One region of the Blautia massiliensis (ex Durand et al. 2017) genome, then DNA from elsewhere that is predicted to be linked to it. Evidence: predicted binding sites of a transcription regulator. Region 1 holds the regulator's gene; each other region holds the start of a gene.
What was found. The regulator NrdR, encoded in region 1, represses ribonucleotide reductase genes. The targets are predictions, from matches to a motif close to CACAANATNTTGTG.

Region 1 (3,269 bases):
TGGAATCCGTAGATAAGAAATATGCAAGGCTGAAGGCGCTTCGGATCGTGATCGAAGAAATTGAAAAAGCGCTGAAATAAGAGATAAAAGCTGCGGCAGGATAACAGATATTCTGCTGCAGCTTTTTGTCTGAAGAGAGATGGATCAATTCCGGAGATAGTTTCGCATACTGCGAAGAGCATGTTTTTCCAGTCGGCTGACCTGAGCCTGGGAGATACCAATCTCATCAGCTACCTCCATTTGGGTTTTTCCCTCGTAGAAGCGGAGATCGATAATGTGACGTTCACGCTCTCCAAGCCGGTTCATGGCATCTCGAAGAGAAATATCCTCCACCCAGTTTTCTTCCAGGTTCTTTTTATCACTGATCTGATCCATAACATATAGGGTATCTCCGCCTTCGGAATACACGGGCTCAAAAAGGCTTACCGGGCTCTGAATCGCATCCATGGCATAGACGATCATTTCCTTGTCGATACCGATCTCATCAGCGATTTCTGCAATGGTAGGCTCTTTGAGATGCTGCCGCATATAGTTTTCCCGGGTATAGATGGTTTTGTAAGCGATATCCCGCAGAGAACGGCTGACCCGTATGCTGTTGTTATCACGGAGATATCTTCGGATCTCTCCGATGATCATGGGAACTGCATAGGTGGAAAATTTTACCTGAAGAGTGGTGTCGAAATTATCGATCGCTTTGATCAGGCCGATGCAGCCGATCTGAAAAAGGTCATCCGGATTTTCACTGCTGTTCTGAAAACGCCGGATCACGCTTAAAACAAGCCGCAGATTGCCTTTGATGTACAATTCCCTGGCTTCTTCATCGCCAGCTTTGATTCTTTTAAAGAGCTCCGCCTTTTCTTCCTGATCGAGAACGGGAAGGGTTGAGGTATTTACTCCGCAGATTTCAACTTTATTCAGTGCCATCTTAGAATCCTCCTTGTCTTGTCAGTACATTAAGATGATTCTCAGAGGGCGGTTGAAATATACTTTTTCAGGAAAAATATAAAAAATAAAGGGCCTTGACAACAAGGAGGTATTTATTCGTTACTGTTCATTGGCGATATCCCGCGAGGTGTTTTTTGTGAGCAAAGGTCACGGAAAACCCGAGACATACCGCGCGAATTTATGCGATCAGCATAAATTCTGTGCATCGCGAAGCGTGTTACTGAGAACGAAGTGAACAGTAACATTTATTCTCCGGACAGCAGTTTTTCATTACGGAAATCAACAAGGATGATATCCTCGCCGATCTGGCGGATGCAGTCCCATGGAATGGAATATTCATTTTCTTTGGAAAAACACCAGCAAAATTTCCCCGGTTCCGGCATGATCAGGGCTTTCAGACGTGCGGTTTCACAGCAGAATTCCACATCAAGAGGGCAGCCAAGACTGCGGCAGGTATGGATATTGATCACTTCTTTTTGTTTCAGCTCACAGATGCGCATAAATTCATCACCTGGTATGATTTTATGGAAAATCTGTAAAATTTATGCAAGTCCGATTATTGACACATTATGTGCATTTATTTTATAATAAAAACGAATTTAGTAATGATTTACTGATCCGGAAAGGGGGAGAGTTCCGTGAGATGTCCGTTCTGTAACCAGGATAATACAAGAGTTGTAGATTCCAGACCTGTAGAGGATACCAATTCCATCCGCCGCCGCCGTCTCTGTGATGCCTGCGGAAAGCGTTTTACAACTTATGAGAAGGTGGAAACGATTCCGCTGACTGTGATCAAGAAGGATCAGAACCGGGAAAGCTATAAACGTTCCAAGATCCAGGATGGTGTTCTTCGTGCCTGCTATAAGCGTCCCATTCCCATTGAGAGAGTAGAAGAGATGATCGATTCCATAGAAGGAGATATTTTCCGGTCAGAAGACCGTGAGATCAGCAGTACCAAGATCGGAGAGATCGTTATGGAGCATCTGAAGGATCTGGATGCGGTGGCGTATGTACGCTTTGCGTCTGTATACAGAGAGTTTAAAGATGTCAGTACCTTTATGGATGAGCTGAAGAAGCTGATCAATTAAGAGATTAAATGAATAGACCGCAAATGCAGGAGATTTCAGGCCGATTGTCAAAAGACAACCGGCCTTTTTTGAAACATGAATGTTCGATTTTTCAGAGATCGTAAAAGTGGATACAAAAAAACAGGAACCGCCTGGGAAAAATCCTCTGCGGTCCCTGCTATAAATATACATTAATGATTCAGGAAACTTAATTAAACAATACCCTGAGCTTTCATAGCGTCAACAACTTTTTCGAAGCCGGCGATGTTTGCACCTACAACATAGTTGTCTTCCATACCGTAACGTTTAGCAGCGTCATCAGCTTTGTGGAAGATATCGATCATGATGTTGTGGAGTTTCTCATCAACCTCTTCTCTTGTCCAGGAAAGTCTCATGGAGTTCTGGCTCATCTCAAGTGCAGATGTGGCAACACCGCCAGCGTTTGCGGCTTTACCAGGCATGAAGAGAACACCGTTCTCCTGAAGGTATGTTGTTGCATCAAGAGTAGTAGGCATGTTTGCACCTTCAACGACGTATTTGCAGCCATTTGCAACCAGTGTTTTAGCTCCGTCAAGACCAAGCTCGTTCTGAGTAGCGCATGGAAGGTAGATATCACATTTGATATTCCAGATGCCAAGTCCCTCAGTGTAGGTAGCACCCTCAACACGGTCTGCATATTCTTTGATACGTCCACGTTTTACTTCTTTGATATCCTTTACGACGTCAAGGTTGATTCCGTTCGGATCGTAGATGTATCCGTTGGAGTCGTTCATTGCAACAACCTTGGCACCAAGCTGAGTAGCTTTCTCAACAGCGTAAATAGCTACATTACCGGAACCTGTTACAACGATTGTTTTTCCTTCTACGGAATCATTGTGAGCTTTGGCGATCTCGTTGAGCATGTATACAACACCGTAACCGGTAGCCTCTGTACGGATCAGGGAACCTCCGAAGGAAAGACCCTTTCCTGTAAGGACACCCTCATAAAGGCCACGGATTCTCTTATACTGTCCGAAGAGATAACCGATCTCACGTCCGCCGACACCGATGTCACCAGCCGGAACATCTGTATCTGCGCCGATATATTTGCAAAGCTCTGTCATAAAGCTCTGGCAGAATGCCATAACCTCTCTGTCAGATTTACCCTTAGGATCGAAGTTGGAGCCACCTTTTCCTCCGCCGATCGGAAGGCCTGTAAGAGAGTTTTTAAAGGTCTGCTCAAAACCAAGGAATTTCAGGATACCCTGATTTACAGAA
Region 2 (3,269 bases), 820 kb from region 1:
GGGAATGGGTAATATCATAGAGGGTACGGTTCTTGTACTCCTGGGTCTTACCATCGTTCCAGTTCTGTACAGGACGGTAATATCCTGTGATACGGCTGTAAACCTCAGCCTTCTTTCCACATTTCGGGCAGGTGAAATGCTCGCCGCTGATGTAGCCATGCTCCTGACATACGGAATAGGTCGGTGAGATGGTGTAATAGGGCAGGCGATAATTCTCTGCGATCTTACGTACCAGCGCTGCCGCTGCCTTCCAGTCCGGAAGCTTCTCCCCAAGGAATGCATGGAATACAGTTCCTGAAGTATACAGAGTCTGCAGATCGTCCTGAATATCCAGTGCGTCAAAAATATCCGCAGTGTAATCAACCGGCAGATGAGAGCTGTTTGTGTAATACGGAGTGTCGCCCTCTTTTCCTGCTGTTTTGATATCCGGATAACGGCTTCTGTCGTGTTTTGCAAGACGGTATGCAGTGGACTCTGCCGGTGTTGCCTCCAGATTGAAAAGCTCTCCCGGATACTGCTCCTGATAGTCTGAAAGACGGCTTCTCATATGCTCCAGAACCTCTTTTGTAAACTTCTGGGTTTCCGGATCTGTCATGTCTTTTTTCAGCCAGCAGGCATTTAAGCCCGCTTCGTTCATTCCCACAAGACCGATGGTGGAAAAATGATTGTCAAAGCTTCCAAGATATCTCTTCGTGTACGGATACAGTCCCTCATCCAGAAGCCTGCTGATCACATCTCTCTTGATATGAAGAGATCTTGCGGAGATATCCATCATGTGGTCCAGGCGCTGATAAAATTCCTTCGGCGTTCTGGAAAGGTATGCGATACGCGGCATATTGATGGTAACAACGCCTACAGAGCCTGTGCTCTCACCGGAGCCAAAGAATCCACCACTCTTTTTGCGGAGCTCACGGAGATCCAGACGGAGGCGGCAGCACATGCTGCGGATGTCGCTTGGCTTCATATCACTGTTGATATAATTGGAAAAATACGGAGTACCATACTTGGAAGTCATCTCAAAGAGAAGACGGTTGTTCTCGGTATCAGACCAGTCGAATTCCTTTGTGATGGAATAGGTCGGGATCGGATACTGGAATCCACGTCCGTTGGCATCTCCCTCGATCATGGTCTCGATAAATGCCTTGTTGACCATATCCATTTCTTTCTTACAGTCCTTATATTTGAAATCCATGTCCTTGCCGCCTACGATAGCCGGAAGCTCTGCAAGGTCGTCCGGAACGGTCCAGTCCAGTGTAATGTTGGAAAATGGTGCCTGAGTGCCCCAGCGGCTTGGAGTATTTACGCCATATACAAAGGACTCAATGCATTTCTTAACCTCCGGATAGGAAAGGTTGTCTGCCTTTACAAAAGGTGCCAGATAAGTATCAAAGGATGAAAATGCCTGTGCGCCCGCCCACTCGTTCTGCATGATACCCAGAAAATTCACCATCTGGTTGCAGAGTACACTTAAATGCTTTGCAGGTGCAGAAGTGATCTTACCCTCAATACCGCCAAGTCCCTCTCGGATCAGCTGCTTCAGGGACCAGCCTGCACAGTAACCGGTCAGCATGGACAGATCATGGATATGGATATCTGCATTTCTGTGTGCATCTGCGATCTCGTTGTCGTAGATCTCAGACAGCCAGTAGTTTGCGGTAACTGCTCCGGAGTTGCTTAAGATCAGACCTCCTACAGAATAAGTAACCGTTGAGTTCTCCTTTACACGCCAGTCCTCAACCTTTACATAGCTGTTTACGATTTCTTTATAGTCAAGGATGGTGGATTTCATATTGCGGATCTTCTCACGCTGCTTACGATAAAGGATATACGCCTTGGCAACATCAGAATATCCGGCCTGGATCAGTACGTTCTCCACACTGTCCTGGATATCCTCAACAGAAATCCGGTTGTTCTCAATCTTATTCTGAAAATCCGCTGTAACACGAAGTCCCAGAAGATCGATCATATCCGAACTGTAATTCTTACCTTTGGCATCAAATGCCTTATCAATTGCCGCGGTGATCTTCCCCATTTTAAATTCGTCTAATTCACCGTCTCTTTTTACTACCTGAAACATAAGAAAATGCCTCCCTCATGCATTTATTTATAAGCGGATATTCCATTCCGCCTCACTTGCCTGCTTACGAACACACTCCGTTTCCCGATCTGTGTTCAAAGCGCTGTAGGCTTATTGTATCAGACACGCCTCTTTGCGTCAACATAAAAAGTACCATATATAGTGCCCGTTTTGTTCACGGTACTATATATGGTACTGAGTGGATATTTTAACATTATGTGACTTTCGGATAGATTTCCCGCGGAACTCTTGCTTTTACAGCAATCCCTCCTTCGGTATACTCTTCCGAAAGAAGCTGTCCATACTCACGGATCAGCTGGATCTGACCGGCCTCCGAATAAGGAAAAAGCCGTTCCATATAAATCTGTCCTTCTGCCAGTATCTCAGAAAGAAGCTGCTTAAATTCCTCAAGCCCCTCTCCTGTCCGTGCGGAAATCTTCAGCGTATGGTCTGCCCGGAGATCCCGAAAGCTCTCCCCGGAAACACGGTCCTGCTTGTTAAAAAGTGTGATCGTCTTTTTTCCCAGAGCACCAAGCTCTTTCAGGGTTTCATATACGATATGCATCTGTATCTCCGCCTGAGGATTGGATGCATCTACCACATGAATGATATAATCCGCATATTTGGCTTCCTCCAGGGTACTCTTGAAGGCTTCCACCAGATTGTGGGGAAGCTTGCGGATAAAGCCTACGGTATCCGTAAGAAGAAGCTGCTGTCCGTCATCCAGTGTCAGAAGACGGGTAGTCGGATCCAGTGTGGCAAACAGCTTATCCTCCGAAAGCACCGAAGCGCCTGTCAGTGTATTCAGAAGCGTTGACTTTCCTGCATTGGTATAACCGACAATGGCTGCTGTCTTCAGATTTCCCACAGCTCTTCTGGAACGGATCAGCTCTCTGTGCTTTTCTACCTGGGAAAGCTCCTGCTTCAGTGCGGATATCCTGTTCCGGATCAGACGACGGTCTGTCTCCAGCTTTTTCTCACCAGGGCCTCTGGTTCCGATTCCTCCTCCAAGTCGCGAAAGAGAAGAACGTAGTCCCACAAGACGTGCAGACCGGTAACGAAGCTGTGCAAGCTCTACCTGGATCTTGCCTTCACTTGTGACGGCACGCTTCGCAAAAATGTCAAGGATCAGCAGGGTACGATCCATAACCTTGCACTCCAGCTCCCGCTCCAGATTATTCATCTGGGCAGG
Region 3 (3,269 bases), 790 kb from region 1:
CATGTCAAGAAGCTCCTGAGTTGTGATAAAGAAGATATCCTTTGGAAGGATCTCCTCGATGTAGTCATACTGTACAGCCATGTATTTCTCAGTTTTACGAAGGACACTGTAAATGGTGCGTACGGTTTCCTTGAGAGTCTCCATGGAACGTTCTTCTTTGGAGATGATCTTTTCCCAGTCCCACTGGTCTACGTAAACAGAGTGGATATTGTCCAGATCTTCATCCCGGCGGATGGCTACCATATCTGTGTAAAGACCTTCTCCGTGAGAAAATCCGTATTTTTTCAGTGCGAAGCGTTTCCATTTGGCAAGGGAGTGTACGATCTCGGCGTTGCTTCCTTCGATAGCCTTGATATCAAAGCTTACCGGGCGCTCTACACCATTAAGGTTGTCGTTAAGGCCGGATTCCGGTGCTACAAATGTTGGAGCGGATACTCGAAGAAGGTTCAGCTTCTGGGAGAGTGTCTGCTGGAAGAAATCTTTTACTGTTTTGATCGCAATCTGTGTGTCATGGAGGTTCAGGTCTGCATGATAGGTTGCGGGGATTGTGATTGTATTCATTATCGGCTCCTCCTGATGATTTTTAGGCTTATTGCTCTGTGGGGTATTATAGCAGAAAATGGGTGGAGTGGCAATATAATGAGAGGGGAAGTCTTTTGGGGGTATCGTAGAAAAATACTGGGTATTAAATGCCTGGTGTGATATACTGAAAAAGAGAATGCTTATGTTTACGACGGAAATATAAATATCCGTTTTGACGGATAGAATGGAGGGAGTTTATGGCAGGTCAAAGGTGTCAGGTTTGTGGGGGTAAGGTTGTAAATGGCAGGTGTTCATTATGTGGGATGCCTTACAGAAATGATGAGGTGTTATATCATCTGAATGAGCCCCGGGAGATACATTATAAACATGCTTCCGCCAAAGTGCGGGATATGATGCGGCAGTATGGACAGGATGCTGATCAAACAACACAACGTAACGGAAACGTAAACCGGAATACGAACGTAAACCGGAATACGAACGTAAACCGGAATACGAACGCAAACCGGAATACGAACGCAAACCGGAATACGAACGCAAACCGGAATACGAACGCAAACCGGAATACAAACATAAACCGGAATACAAATGCAAGCCGCAATACCGATTTGAATCGGAATCTAACCGGAAGCCGGAATACAGGTGCAGCAGCCGGACGTAAGACTGCAGCGGCGGTTAATACCAGGAATAAAACAACGGTGGGCAGAAATCGTGCAGAAGTTTTAGATCAGGGAAAAAAACAGCAAAAAAAAGATCAGAAAAGCAGTGGGGCAGGCTGGATCATATGGTTTATAGTGACACTGGCCATTCTGCTTCCGAAATTATGGGATTTTCTTGCAGACTGGATCGGAACGAATTTGTGAGAATATTTCTGCAGTGAGATCAGGCAGTGCTAAGAGTCTGTATTTTCGTGTATACAGAAATATCCCTTTTCTTTTCTCTTCAGCTGTGTTATACTCATGCCTAGCACAACATATAGATGAAAAACAATATATAGAGGATATAGGTACTATATATAGTATTTTGCGTAGCGACTTATATATAGCACAGGGAGGGATGAGCAATGTTATATGTGATCAAGAAAGACGGGACAAGAGAGGAGTTTAATCCGCAGAAGATCGTGGCTGCCGTGAACAAATCCGCAGAGCGTATTCTTTATACTTTTTCAGACGAGGAGAAGGATTTTATCTGCCGTTTTGCCCAGGAGCATGCGGATTCCCTTGGAAAGAATGAGATCGAGATCCAGGAGATGCACAACATCGTGGAGGGGGCTCTGGAGCGTGTGAATCCGGCAGTTGCCAAGAGCTACCGTGATTATCGGAATTACAAGCTGGATTTTATCCATATGATGGATGATGTCTATACCAAGAGTCAGGCGATCCGTTATATCGGTGATAAAAGTAATGCCAATACAGACAGCGCCCTTGTTGCCACGAAACGAAGCCTGATCTTTAATGAGCTGAACAAGGAACTCTATCGGAAGTTTTTTATGAACCGTAATGAGCTTCAGGCATGTAAGGACGGCTACATTTATATTCATGACCAGTCTGCACGCCTGGATACCATGAATTGCTGTCTGTTCGATGTGGCAGCTGTTTTAAGTGGCGGTTTTGAGATGGGCAATGTCTGGTATAACGAGCCGAAGACTCTGGATACAGCCTTTGATGTTATGGGGGATATCATTCTCAGTACAGCAGCACAGCAGTATGGTGGCTTTACAGTGCCGGAGGTTGATAAGATCCTGGCACCGTATGCAAAGAAGAGCTATGATAAATATATTTCCGAATTTATGAAATACTCGGATGAGAGCTGGAGTGGCCGTGAAGAGAGAGCTATTGAGTATGCTCTTGATAAGGTCCGCAGGGATTATGACCAGGGCTGGCAGGGAATTGAGTACAAGCTGAATACCGTCGGTTCTTCCAGAGGTGATTATCCGTTTGTTACGGTGACACTTGGTCTCGGAACCGAGCAGTTTGAGAAGATGTGTACGATTTCCCTTCTTGAGGTCCATCAGGGAGGACAGGGTAAGGCCGGACACAAGAAACCGGTACTTTTCCCGAAGATCGTATTCCTTTATGACAAAGAGATCCATGGTCCCGGAAAGTGCTGTGAGGATATTTTTGAGGCTGGTGTGGAGTGTTCCTCCAAAACCATGTATCCGGACTGGCTGTCTATGTCCGGCGCAGGCTATATTTCCAGTATGTACAGGAAATACAAGAAGGTCATCAGCCCGATGGGATGCCGTGCTTTCTTAAGTCCGTGGTATGAGCGTGGCGGTATGGAGCCGGCGGATGAGAATGATACGCCTGTTTTTGTGGGACGTTTTAACATTGGTGCGGTAAGCCTTCATCTTCCGATGATCCTTGCAAAGGCCAGAGCGGAGAGCAGAGATTTTTATGAGGTTCTGGATTTCTATCTGGAAATGATCCGTAACCTGCATATCCGCACTTACGAATATCTGGGACAGATGCGTGCATCCACCAACCCGCTTGCATACTGTGAAGGCGGTTTCTACGGCGGACATCTGAAACCGAATGAAAAGATTGGCAAGATCCTGAAGCCTATGACAGCTTCCTTCGGTATCACAGCGTTAAATGAGCTTCAGGAACTTTACAATGGCAAATCCATTGCCGAGGATGGGGCGTTTGCTCTGGAGGTCCTGAAATATATCAATGACAAGGTAAATCAGTACAAGAAGGAAGATGGCTATCTTTATGCGATCTACGGAA

Region 2: V9W66_RS12430 (ribonucleoside triphosphate reductase) is a predicted target of NrdR. The motif match lies at 2,229-2,242, and genes of this name have one in related genera.
Region 3: nrdD (anaerobic ribonucleoside-triphosphate reductase) is a predicted target of NrdR. The motif match lies at 1,548-1,561, and genes of this name have one in related genera.

What each region holds. Positions count from the first base shown of each region.
Region 1 is NZ_CP146725.1:3,447,040-3,450,308, forward strand. Features, by position in the region: gene pap (polyphosphate:AMP phosphotransferase) at 1-80, shown strand, start outside; gene sigG (RNA polymerase sporulation sigma factor SigG) at 145-924, opposite strand; gene V9W66_RS16185 (YlmC/YmxH family sporulation protein) at 1,191-1,445, opposite strand; gene nrdR (transcriptional regulator NrdR) at 1,584-2,033, shown strand; gene gdhA (NADP-specific glutamate dehydrogenase) at 2,225-3,269, opposite strand, start outside.
Region 2 is NZ_CP146725.1:2,629,115-2,632,383, reverse strand. Features, by position in the region: gene V9W66_RS12430 (ribonucleoside triphosphate reductase) at 1-2,077, opposite strand, end outside; gene hflX (GTPase HflX) at 2,292-3,269, opposite strand, start outside.
Region 3 is NZ_CP146725.1:2,652,850-2,656,118, forward strand. Features, by position in the region: gene asnA (aspartate--ammonia ligase) at 1-561, opposite strand, end outside; gene V9W66_RS12540 (hypothetical protein) at 780-1,403, shown strand; gene nrdD (anaerobic ribonucleoside-triphosphate reductase) at 1,604-3,269, shown strand, end outside.